DNA from 4 places in the Piscibacillus sp. B03 genome. Region 4 is predicted to be linked to each of the others. Evidence: riboswitches for the same ligand, from Rfam matches in the RefSeq annotation. Region 4 holds a riboswitch; each other region holds the start of a gene.
The links. A riboswitch is a leader RNA that binds a small molecule or an ion and turns the genes downstream of it on or off. The one in region 4 is predicted to bind S-adenosylmethionine.
Positions count from the first base shown of each region.

Region 1 (3,127 bases), on a different contig from region 4:
ATCTTTAAAAACAAAAAATTGATCAAATTGAACGTCGGTAACTAATTCCACCCCATTTTCCTTCATAAATGAATATGACTCATGGATATCATCTGTAGCAAACTGGATTACGGGAGCTTTTAGAGTTGGTAATAAGTCACCTTCTTCACGCCATGCAGGCATGGAGTCTAGTATTATTCCTGTTCCTTCAGTTTTTGCCACGAACAAGTGCCCTTGATGAAATTCGCCTTCACTTAATCCAAGATATTTAGAATACCATTCTTGTGCCTGTACAACGTCATTTACTGGGATAAACACCACATTCACTTTATTTTTTATAGGACTTTTAATCATTTTAATTCCTCCTTCAGTAATACTTCATTCTACATAAATACAATTTTTTCCTTGTTATAATACTTAAATAAAATTCGTTCATACTAAAGTGTAGGATTAAAAGGAGGTTATCAGCATGGATCAAGACATGAATTACGGAGAAGATTATAAGTTCATCCCCGCTACGTCCATTTCGAGTGGTGCTGGTATGCAATTGCTACCAGATGTATATTGTCATACGATTCAAATTGTGAATATCGCATTAGTTGGTGAACAAGAACATTTTGTATTAGTGGATGCAGGTATGCCACACTCATCAGACGGTATTATAAACATTGTAGAGGAACGTTTCGGTGATAATGCTAAGCCAGAGACGATTGTGTTGACGCACGGACATTTTGATCATGTTGGAGCAATAATCGAGCTTGTTGAACATTGGGATATTCCAGTATATGCACACCGGTTAGAAATCCCGTACTTAACGGGAAGACAGAGGTATCCTGAACCTGACTCAACGGTTGAAGGTGGAATGGTCGCTAAGATGTCGCCGTTTTTTCCAAATGAACCAATTAATCTAGGGGACCATGTTCAGCCATTGCCTAATGATGGGACAGTTCCTTTTATGGATGGTTTCAATTGGGTACACACACCGGGCCATACCCCTGGGCATGTGTCATTTTTTAGAGATGAAGATGGAGCACTTATTGTAGGGGATGCGTTTGTGACAGTTAAACAGGAAAACTTATTTGATGTTATGACACAAGATAAAGAGATTAGTGGGCCTCCAAGGTATTTAACAACGGATTGGAAAGCTGCCAAGGAGTCGGTTCGTAAACTTTCGCAGCTTCACCCTACTATTGCTGTGACAGGGCACGGTGCTCCTATGGTTGGTGAAGAGTTAACAAATAACTTGAACAAGCTTGTTCGTGAATTCGATCAAATAGCAAAACCTGACCATGGAAAATATGTGGATCCTGATGTTCATTAATCATTATTTTATTGTCATATAGAAATTGTCCTCGACATAATATTTTGTATATCTATTGTTGACAAGAATATGTTACCGTGCTAAGATATCAATTAATTCAAAATTAAATAAAATTTTCAACTCTTATCTAGAGTGGCTGAGGGACTGGCCCGACGACGCCCGGCAACCTTCAAACAACGGTTTGAAAGGTGCTAATTCCTGCAAAGCAAATGTGTGCTTTGAGAGATGAGAGGGACCATTATATTAAGGTGTCGTATATACTGGCCTCTCTGCTCAAAGCAGGGAGGCTTTTTTAGTTGATTAAAAATGTTACGGAAGGAGGGATGGTGATGGGAAATTTGATCTCATACCAAACAGATACTATTTCCATTCCCAATTTTAGTTTAGAAAGTGGAGAGCATTTTGAGGAAGTGCAATTAGCCTATGAACGCTGTGGGCCTGAGGAGGCGCCAGTAATTTTAATTTGCCACGCGCTGACAGGAAATCAATACGCAGTTGGTACAGATTCAGAGCCAGGTTGGTGGCGAGGGTTAGTTCAAGAAGGTGGCTACATCGATTTAAGAGCTTATCAAGTTATAACGTTTAACGTTTTAGGAGGTTGCGATGGGTCCACGGGGCCGGGTTCAATTGGGCCAAATGGTGAATCATACCAGGAACATTTTCCAAAATTAACGGTTCGTGATTTGGTTGAAGTCCAGTTCGTGGCATTAAACATGTTAGGAATTAATCATTTGAAGGCTGTTATTGGAGGGTCACTTGGAGGGATGCAGGTTCTAGAATGGGGTCTGATGTATCCAGATTTCATGGATGCGATTTTCCCAATTGCAGTTACTCCGACATTTAGTGATTATGCGATTGCGTTTAACTATATTGCTAAGCAGGCGATTGTTTATGATTTGCAAGATGGTGATCATCCGGAAAAAGGTTTGAGCTTAGCTCGAATGGTTGGCATGGTTACGTATCGTTCGCACGACTTGTTTAGTAAGCGTTTTGCAAGAAGTGAAATTGATGGGGACTTTGATGTTGAATCTTACTTGAATCATCAAGGCGAGAAACTAGCGAAGCGATTTAATCCATATAGCTATATAAGGTTACTGGAAGTCATGAATAGCCATGATATTGCTCGGAATCGTGGTAGTTATCAGGGAGTAATTCAAAAGTATCGAGCTCCGGTATTCGCGTTAGGGTTTAATAACGATTTGTTGTACCCAGCAAGCGAACTCAATAGGTTTGTAACAGACATTCAAGATGCTGGAGGATATGCTGAATTTCTAGAAGTTAAAACGATTTTTGGGCACGATGGGTTTTTAGTGGAGTTTGAAAAGTGGGGCCCATTTATTCAAGAGAAATTATCATCATTAACGGCAAAGGCCGTTTAAATACAAAAAGGGAGCGATTATAATGAGCGAGAAAAATTACAGATTAGAAACAGTGAGTATTCATGGAGGATTAGAGGCAGACCCAGCAACAGGTTCACGTGCTTTACCAATTTACCAAACCAATTCTTATAAGTTTAATGATACTGAGCATGCAGCTGATTTATTCGCTTTAAAAGAGCAAGGCTTTATTTACACGCGTATAGGAAATCCAACGGTAGGCGCATTAGAGGAGCGAGTTGCTCAGTTAGAAGGTGGAATTGGAGCGTTAGCATTATCAAGTGGAATGGCGGCGATTTCTACAGCCATTTTCAATATTGCAGAAGTTGGTGATGAAATCGTATCAGCGTCAACACTATATGGTGGTACGTACAATCTATTCTCAACAACATTACCGAAGCACGGGATAACAACGCATTTTGTTGATCCAAAAGATCCTGAGAATTTCAAG
Region 1 is NZ_JBQQCO010000011.1:61,763-64,889, reverse strand. It holds gene ACTWQB_RS09155 (VOC family protein) at 1-333, opposite strand, end outside; gene ACTWQB_RS09150 (MBL fold metallo-hydrolase) at 449-1,300, shown strand; SAM riboswitch class I at 1,421-1,532, shown strand; gene metX (homoserine O-acetyltransferase MetX) at 1,630-2,679, shown strand; gene ACTWQB_RS09140 (O-acetylhomoserine aminocarboxypropyltransferase/cysteine synthase family protein) at 2,702-3,127, shown strand, end outside.
Region 1: it holds a riboswitch for S-adenosylmethionine, as region 4 does, so the genes downstream of both, metX (homoserine O-acetyltransferase MetX) here and ACTWQB_RS01170 (methionine ABC transporter ATP-binding protein) in region 4, are expected to answer to the same signal.

Region 2 (3,127 bases), on a different contig from region 4:
AAACATTTAAGCCTTCATCAATTTGCTCTTTTGAAACGACTAAAGGCGGAATCATACGAAGTACTTCCCCTTCATTGCCACATAGATAAAATAAAACACCTTTACCTAAACATTGATCTAACACTTTCATGACTAAGTCACCAGCACTTATTTGCCCATTTGGGTCTTCAAGTTCAATGCCAATCATTAAGCCAATTCCACGAATATCTTTAATAGACGAATGCTTTTCTTGTAATTGTTTTAACTGACTAAATGCGTATTGCCCTACTTCTTGAGTGTGATCTAGCAAGTTCTCCTCATGAATGACATTGATCGAAGCAATCGCTGCGGAACAAGCAATAGGGTTTCCCCCGAAAGTAGTTGCGTGAGCACCTAATGGCCACTTTTGCATTAATTCTTTTGATGCAACCGTGGCACTTAATGGCATACCGGCAGCAATGCCTTTTGCAATGGCCATAATATCTGGCACAACGTCAAAGGTTTGAGATGCAAACCAATTCCCAGTACGCCCAAAGCCCGTTTGAACTTCGTCAAAAATTAATAAAATACCATGCTGATCACATATTTCACGCATTTTCTTAAGCCAAGAATGAGGTGGAACGACATATCCCCCTTCACCTAATACAGGCTCCACAATCATACAGGCAACTTCGTCTGGTTCAACTTGGTGCTTGAATAATTGTTCAGCATCTTTCTCAAGTTTCTTAGCAAAATACTCATCAGGATCTTCACCTTCTGGACAATCTGCAGGGTTTGCATATGGTAGTTGATACGTTAACCATGATGGTTGCATGTGCTTACGGTACTTACTCTTTGAGGTTGAAACACTTAATGCACCAACAGATCGACCGTGAAAACAACCAGTAAATGAAATGACATAAGGTCTTTGTGTAGTATACTTAGCTAATTTAATAGCCCCTTCAACCGCTTCCGTTCCACTGTTATTAAAGAAGAAGTTATCCAATGGGTCTGGTAAAATTTCTTGTAACTTTTTTGCTAGTTCCAAAATTGAATCATAAATAATCACACCAGACGGACCATGTACTAGATGATCTGCACTATCTTTAATGGCCTGTACAACTTTAGGATGTCGATGGCCGACATTCTCAACTGCAATACCAGATGTGAAATCCAAATACTTTTCATGTTCCAATCCGTAATAATAGCAACCCTCCGCCTTCTTTACTGGCAAATTCGGATGGTCTTTTGCCATACCAGGCGCAAGGAAATCACCTATATTTTCAACCTGTTGTTTAAAACTAATGGATGACATGTTACTCCTCCTATGCAATGGGTTTACGATTAATAATCATACATATTTATGCATAAAAATTCAATAGTTTGTATAAAAATTAATTATAAGATTTTTATTGACAGAGTTTTCTAAGAAAAGTATGATAAGTATTAAATAATTTAATAAGCCTCTTATCTAGAGAAGTGGAGGGACTGGCCCTGCGAAGCTTCAGCAACAGGTTTTCTTAAAACACTGTGCTAATTCCAGTAGCGAATGCTTGAAGATAAGAAGAGTAAACTTGTGAATCAGCCTCTTCTTATTGAAGGGGCTTTTTTTATTAATTAAAAGTGAGGGATTACGATGACAACAACAACTAGAACAATTCCATTTAAAGCTGATCATGTAGGTAGTCTACTTCGTCCAGAACGGCTACATAAGGCAAGAAAACAATTTAATCGAAGAGAGATTAAAGCTGTAGATTTAAGAAAGGTTGAAAACGAGGAAATTAAACGTGTGGTTGATCGACAAATTGAAATTGGATTAGACGTCGTAACTGACGGGGAGTTTAGAAGAACGTGGTTTCACTTAGATTTTATGGAGCACTTTAATGGCATTGAAGGTTATGTTCCAAAAAAGGGATACCAGTTTGCAGATGGAGTTGAGACTGAGCGATACGATGTTCGCAATACAGGCAAGATTACGTTTAACTCCAAACACCCTTTTCTAAAAGACTTTAAGGAATTAAATGAAATAGTAGATGGACGTGCAGTGGCTAAGCAAACCATTCCTAGTCCAAACCAATTTTTCAATGCAGGCATACAAAACGAAGACATTTATCCTGACATTGAAGATTTTGCTCAAGACGTTATTAAAGCTTACCAAGAAGCCATCCAAGCTTTTTATGACGCTGGTGTTAGGTACCTTCAGTTAGATGATGTGTATATTGCAGGATTATCTGCACCTGATATTCCATTTAATGATGGCAAATATACTAGGGAGTACCTCATTGATTTAGCTTTAAGAGTCGTTAATGGCAGTTTAGAAAACAAACCTGAGGACCTTTATGTGACAACTCATTTATGTCGTGGTAATTACCGATCTACTTGGGCATTTTCTGGAGGCTACGATATTATTGCACCAACATTATTAGCCAACGAGAAAGTCGATGGATTCTTTTTAGAATATGACGATGAACGCTCTGGAGGATTCGAACCATTAAAACATATACCTAAGGACGGTCCCAAGGTTGTATTAGGTTTAGTGACCTCTAAATCAGGTGAATTAGAAGATCGCGATGAGGTTTTCAGACGTGTACATGAAGCGTCCGCCTATGTCCCGCTAGCTCAACTGTGCTTAAGTCCTCAGTGTGGGTTCGCATCCACTCATCACGGTAACGAATTGACGGAAGAAGAACAATGGAACAAGTTAAAATACGTCGTGGAACTGTCAAAAGAGCTTTGGGGTTAATTTATCGACCCCAATTTTTGATTTATCGACCCCTTTTCAGAAGATATCGACCACGAAATTTGTCGACGGGGTAAAAATCGTTAATTTATCGACCCTTTTTTCAAAGATATCGAACCTTTTCAATAAAAAAAGGGTTGAACTCAGCCTTCTGAGTTCAACCCTTGTATATTAAATCGCTTTTTTCTTTTTACGACCAAACTTATTTTTTATTTTCTGGATAAAAGGAAATAAGATTGGACCGTATTTAATTGCTCTTACAATCCATTTTTTCATGATTAACCACCTTCATTCATCTATGTCTATAGTTTTACACGAATGAAGGAAATTATGTTTACAATAATTCACTTAAATCTTTGTAATCTAAACCATGTGCTTCTGCAACAGCTTTGTAAGTCACATAACCATCTAACGTGTTAATACCTTTTA
Region 2 is NZ_JBQQCO010000002.1:16,781-19,907, reverse strand. It holds gene ACTWQB_RS01725 (aspartate aminotransferase family protein) at 1-1,273, opposite strand, end outside; SAM riboswitch class I at 1,423-1,524, shown strand; gene ACTWQB_RS01720 (5-methyltetrahydropteroyltriglutamate--homocysteine S-methyltransferase) at 1,595-2,701, shown strand; gene ald (alanine dehydrogenase) at 3,033-3,127, opposite strand, start outside.
Region 2: it holds a riboswitch for S-adenosylmethionine, as region 4 does, so the genes downstream of both, ACTWQB_RS01720 (5-methyltetrahydropteroyltriglutamate--homocysteine S-methyltransferase) here and ACTWQB_RS01170 (methionine ABC transporter ATP-binding protein) in region 4, are expected to answer to the same signal.

Region 3 (3,127 bases), on a different contig from region 4:
TAGAAGAGTTAGTTGACGACTATCATTTATTCGATCGTGATGTTTTTATATTTACTGACACAGATGAACCTGGGGAAAAACTAAGAAAAATGTTAAACCAAGAGTTATCTCATGCGGAAAATATATATATCGATAAAAAATATCGAGAGGTTGAGGATGCTCCTGAGCATGTGTTAGCATCTTTATTGCTATCAGCTAATATGAGAGTTAAAGTGGAGTACTTGAAAGGATTTTAACAGTGATCGAAATCAATCAAAAGCAAGCCTATTTTCTAACACAAAAAAAGGACTATCACATCATTTTTGTGAATAGTCCTTTTTGTGGCACATGCAAGGTAGCCAGGCGCATGTTGGAATACATAGAAGAAACGTTAGGCAAAGAAATCTTCTACGAATTGAATGTAACACTAGCACCTAATTGGGTTCAGGAACATGAAGTTACCAGTGTTCCGTGTTTAATGGTTTTTAAAAAAGGCGATAATCTTGATCGTTTATATACATTCCATTCCGTTCCCTACCTGTTAAAAGAGATGGGGCCATACTTAGTTTAGAGCGCCTCACTTAGCTTATGAATGACTTCAACAAAGTCGGCTTGGTCACCAAAATGGCCGATGATTTCACCTTCACGGTTAATCACAACGGTCGTTGGGACGCCTGTACAATCATATAAGTCATAAATCTCACGCCCTCGATCTTTTAAGACAGGTTGTGTTAAAAATTGGTCTTGATATTTTAACGCTTCTTCATCACCATGTTCACGGTCTGTTACATTAATCGTAACCATTTCAAGCTCATCATTTCGAGATGTTTTGAAAAACTGTTCTTTTTTTGGAAGGTCACGGGCACAATCTGGGCACCATGATACCCAGAAGGTTAATACGACGACTTTTTCGCCAATGACATCTTCTAATCGAAATGTTTCGTCTGGATTATCTAAGTAAGGAAGTTCAAATAATGGTGCTTTCATGGTTGGATCATCCTTTTATAATTTTTTATTGACTTGTCTACATTACTATGCTAACATAATAATCATCGAAAATAACATAACTTAATTTCTTATCCAGAGAGGCGGAGGGACTGGCCCTGCGAAGCCCGGCAACCATTAGGATTTTTCCTAACAGGTGCTAATTCCAGCAATGAGGTTGATCATTGCAAGATAAGGAAAGTGACGACGTATTCGACTCTTTTCTTGTGCTTGCAAGAAAAGAGTTTTTTAATTATTTTAGAAACGATCTGCCAAGATTTTTCACTAAAACGATTGATTTATAAAAATATACAAATAATAACTCTTATCCAGAGAGGTGGAGGGACTGGCCCGACGAAGCCCAGCAACCATCAGGTCAAACCTGACAGGTGCTAATTCCTGCAAAGCGCAAAGCTTTGAGAGATGAGAGAACGGATTGTACCTTTCTGTTCTCTTGTGAATGGAAAGGTATTTTTATTAGTTAAATCATTAATGATTAAAAGGGTTAAAGGGAGATTTATATATGATTACAATCAAAGGATTGTCAAAAGTTTTTAAAACAAAACACCAAGAAGTTAAAGCTGTCGATGATGTTTCAATAAACATTAATAAGGGTGAAATATTCGGGGTTATCGGTTACAGTGGTGCGGGGAAAAGTACATTTATCCGCTTAATCAATCGACTTGAAGAGCCAACAAGTGGTGATGTGGTGATTAATAATACGAACATTACTGACTTAAGCATTGGAAAGTTGCGTCGCGAACGCCAAAAGGTCGGCATGATCTTCCAGCATTTCAACTTACTATGGTCGAGAACGGTTTTTGAAAATATTGCATTTCCTCTTGAAATTGCAGGTATACCGAAAGCAGAACGTCGTGAGAAAGTGCTCGAGCTTATTGAACTTGTTGGATTAAAAGGGCGAGAAAATTCCTACCCTTCTCAACTAAGTGGTGGACAGAAGCAACGTGTTGGAATCGCCCGTGCTTTAGCAAACGACCCTGATGTCCTACTTTGTGATGAAGCAACGTCAGCTTTAGACCCTGAGACAACAGACGATATTTTGGACTTGCTCGTTTCGATTAATAAAAAGCTTAACTTAACGATCATCATGATTACACACGAAATGCATGTCATTCAGAAGATTTGTCATCGCGTGGCTGTAATGGATCAAGGAAAGGTTGTTGAACAAGGGGATGTCTTAAACGTTTTCGTCAAACCACAATCAAAGACGGCAAAACGTTTTGTGCAACAGCTCAGTCCTCTAGAGCATCTACAAGGAGACTTAAAGCGTTTCATTACAAATGACCCGAATACAGAAGTGGTCAAACTCCACTTTATCGGAAATGATGCTAAACGCGCTTTAATCTCTGATGTTATAAGAAAGTTCTCTGTCGACATCAACATATTACAAGGTTCTATATCACCTACTCAAGAAGGGGCTTACGGTACGCTATATGTTGAAATAAGCGGTGAAGAGAAATTAATCACCGAAACGATCGACTACATTCAGTCATCAGGTGTGGAAGTCGAGGTGATTCAAGATGTTAAATGAGTTATTCCCGAATTTAAAAATGGAAGAGATGTGGGTGGCAACCTATGAAACGTTATACATGACGGTGATTTCAGTCATAGGCACGATCATTCTTGGAATCTTATTAGGTTTATTATTATTTTTAACAGAAAAAGGAAACCTTTGGCAGAACTATTTGTTAAATATAATCACAGCCTCGGCTGTTAACATATTCCGAGCCATCCCATTTATCATATTAATTCTATTGTTATTCCCTTTTACTGATTTTTTAATGGGAACGATTAGGGGGCCAAAAGCGGCGTTACCGGCACTAATTATTGGCGCGGCACCATTCTATGCTAGGCTAGTCGAAATTGCTTTTAAAGAAGTTGATAAAGGTGTCATTGAAGCAGCCAAATCAATGGGTGCTAAAACTCATACGATCATTTTTAAAGTACTGCTACCTGAGTCAATGCCAGCCTTAATCTCAGGAATTACGGTTACAGCTATTGCATTAATCAGTTATACGGCAATGGCAGGTGTCATTGGAGCTGGAGGATTAGGTGACCTAGCTTATATGAAAGGGTTCCAACGTAGAGATTTTGATGTTGTGTTTGCGTGTACTATCTTCATTGTCATTATCGTATTTATTTT
Region 3 is NZ_JBQQCO010000016.1:26,095-29,221, reverse strand. It holds gene ACTWQB_RS11575 (toprim domain-containing protein) at 1-236, shown strand, start outside; gene ACTWQB_RS11570 (thioredoxin family protein) at 239-550, shown strand; gene ACTWQB_RS11565 (TlpA disulfide reductase family protein) at 547-966, opposite strand; SAM riboswitch class I at 1,053-1,162, shown strand; SAM riboswitch class I at 1,286-1,393, shown strand; gene ACTWQB_RS11560 (methionine ABC transporter ATP-binding protein) at 1,487-2,515, shown strand; gene ACTWQB_RS11555 (methionine ABC transporter permease) at 2,505-3,127, shown strand, end outside.
Region 3: it holds a riboswitch for S-adenosylmethionine, as region 4 does, so the genes downstream of both, ACTWQB_RS11560 (methionine ABC transporter ATP-binding protein) here and ACTWQB_RS01170 (methionine ABC transporter ATP-binding protein) in region 4, are expected to answer to the same signal.

Region 4 (3,127 bases):
CTGCCGCAGCTGTACCAATTGACGTTCCCACGATGAACCTAGTGATCGGTAAAATGGCAACCAGTAAAATAATAAACGGAATCGAGCGGAATATATTCACGATCACGTTTAGTACGTTGAAGATTGCACCATTTTCCATTAAACCATGCTCACGAGTCGCGACTAAAGCAACGCCTAAAGGGATTCCGATTAGACATGCTAACGCCAATGAGATAAACACCATTAACAGCGTTTCATTCGTTGCTTCAATAATTCTTGGCATCATTTCTACAATGTTAACGTCCATCTGCCTTCACCTCCTGGATGATTACTTGTTTCTTGATGTGTTCTAAAGCTCTTTGGATTTCCCGATCATCACCTTGAAACTCGACGATTAAGTTTCCAAACGGTGTTTCTTGAAGTTCTGTAATTTGTCCGTACAACACGTTCACTTCAACGTTAAACTCCTTCGCCACACCTGATAAGACGGGTTGACTTGCCGAACCATCTGTAAAGGTAACACGATAGATGTGGCGCGTTTCTACTTCTTTTAAGATAGAAGCCGGAATTTCGTCGTTCATGACGGTTTGGACGAATTTCTGTGTCGTTTGGTGTTGTGGTTGTGAGAAAAGGTCAAAAATGGAACCTGACTCCACGACTTTTCCATCCTCCATGACGGCCACTCGGTCACAAATCTCTTTAATGACATTCATTTCATGAGTGATCATAAGAATCGTGATATTGTACTCGTCGCGGACCTTTTTTAATAGCTTCAATATAGACTTCGTCGTTTCAGGGTCAAGTGCTGAAGTCGCTTCATCACAAAGCAAAATGCTAGGTGAAGTCGCAAGGGCCCTCGCGATTCCGACACGTTGTTTTTGCCCGCCTGACAATTGGTCTGGGTAGTGGTTGGCTCTGTCACTTAATCCGACAAACTCAAGAATCTCATTGACACGGTCTTTCACTTTCCGCTTTGGCATTCCAGCTAACGCTAATGGAAAAGCCACGTTGTGAAAAACGGTCTTCGTCTCAAGTAAGTTAAAGTGCTGAAAAATCATCCCGATTCCACGTCTAATATTTCGTAACTCATTGGTGGATACTTGCGACATATCCTGACCATCAATGAGCACTTTTCCAGCCGTTGGACGCTCCAACTGATTTACGAGTCGTACCAACGTACTTTTACCGGCACCACTAAAGCCAATAACCCCAAAGATTTCACCTTTTTGAATTTCTAAATCAACTTGATCAACCGCTTTAAACGATGTTCCTTCATGCTCGAATGACTTTGTTACTTGATCAAAGCGAATCATCTATGTTCCTCCTAAACAAAAAACCCTCTCTCCTTATCCAAAAAAGAATAAGAAGAGAGGGTTGCATTCGTGTATGTATCCCAACTCTTCTTATCTTTCAAACATCAAACATGTTTGCTGGACTTGGCACAGTGTCTGATTGTCACCAGACCCGCTGCCGAGGTTTCAAAGGGCCAGTCCCTCCACCTCTCGAGATAAGAAGATTATATTTCGGTTTTCGTTATTAATTTGTGATGTTTTCCATCATAATCTGAAATTTAGTCATTGTCAATGTTTTTTAAATAATTTATGTTGAAGCTTTTTCGCGTGGGCGAAAAAGCTCCCGTCTTATAGTTCTGTTGGAGGTTTTTGCTTGTGCAAAAGCCTTCCTTTTTGGCGATGGTCCACCAACAACATAGTTATTGACCCCATTTGTTGATTTATCGACCCCATTTCATAAAATATCGACCACGAAATTTGTCGACTCGGTAAAAATCATCGTTTTATCGACCCCTAAACTCGTTTTATCGACCTTTTTCATTAAAAAACTCCGCACTTGGCGGAGTTTAAACTAATATTTATTTTTTAGCCAGATAATCCACAATCCCCATGGCGCAAACCTTTAAATCCAGATTTAAATACTTATAGACGGTATGATTACTAGGAATATTTTGTTCAACTAAATGAGTGGTCACAAGGCTTTGGAGTCCTTCCGCAACTGATGCCGTTTTTATTTCAAAAGAAGCTTCTGGTTGTTTTTCAACAACCTTCTCTCCTACTTCAACAAAACGTGGTAACCAGAAACGAATCTGCTCATAAACATGTTTCGGATCACGAGATCGACCGTAGTGACCAAAATATATCTGTTCGACAGCCAGGCTTTCAATTTTCTCAAGTGATTGAATCATTGCATCTGGATCGAATTGGTTCGGTGATGTTGATGGCAGCACGAAGTTCAACCCTTCTGCTTGCGGATAGTGAACTCCAATTGTATCACCTGTAAAAATGCCGTTACTCAACGAATCGTGAATACTGAAATGGTGCTTGGCATGACCTGGTGAATCATAAAAAGTTAACACTCGGTTACCAATGTTGAGTGTTTCACCATCGTCCATATCAACTAAACGGTCTTCTGGGACCGGTACAATCGGGTCGAACAACTCATCAAATTGTTCACCGTACACGGCTTTAGCACCCGCAATTAATTTTGTTGGATCAGTTAAATGGCGCTTTCCTTTAGGATGAACATACACCTTCGCATTTGGACAATGTTTTAAAAATAGACCAACGCCACCAGCATGATCCAAGTGAATATGTGTCACGATAATATGCTTAACGTCCTTAGGGTCAATATCCAAATCTTTCAACCCTTCAAGCAAATACGGAACTGACGGACTCGCACTCGTCTCAACAATCGTCAGTTCATCTGAGTGCAGTACATACGCACCTGTCCGCTCTGGCATTCCTAAGTCATACAAATCTATTAATGTCATGTCATTTCCTAAATCAATTGGCTGTGTCATAGCAACCTCCTGTTTGAGTATTCTCCCTAACTTACTTCTATTTATTTATTAAAAATACCTTCTTTTAGGAGTTCAATAACTTCCAAATAAATGTATAAAAGGGAACCCTACTGACTCAATTAATATTTTACAAGACTATATAACTAAATTAGCGTCTCTTATAAGTTAATTAGTTGAAGCACCTAGCGTTGAGCCATTAAACTAAATTAATAAAAAATTATGAAAAGGAGTGATCGTATGGCTACAGAACGTCAGGCGTTTTTCGAGAAATTCAATCAAGCATTTATGACAGGTGATTTGGATTTTATCTTAGAAAGCGTTACAGAAGATGTA
Region 4 is NZ_JBQQCO010000001.1:212,437-215,563, forward strand. It holds gene ACTWQB_RS01165 (methionine ABC transporter permease) at 1-286, opposite strand, end outside; gene ACTWQB_RS01170 (methionine ABC transporter ATP-binding protein) at 276-1,292, opposite strand; SAM riboswitch class I at 1,380-1,493, opposite strand; gene ACTWQB_RS01175 (MBL fold metallo-hydrolase) at 1,850-2,794, opposite strand; gene ACTWQB_RS01180 (nuclear transport factor 2 family protein) at 3,032-3,127, shown strand, end outside.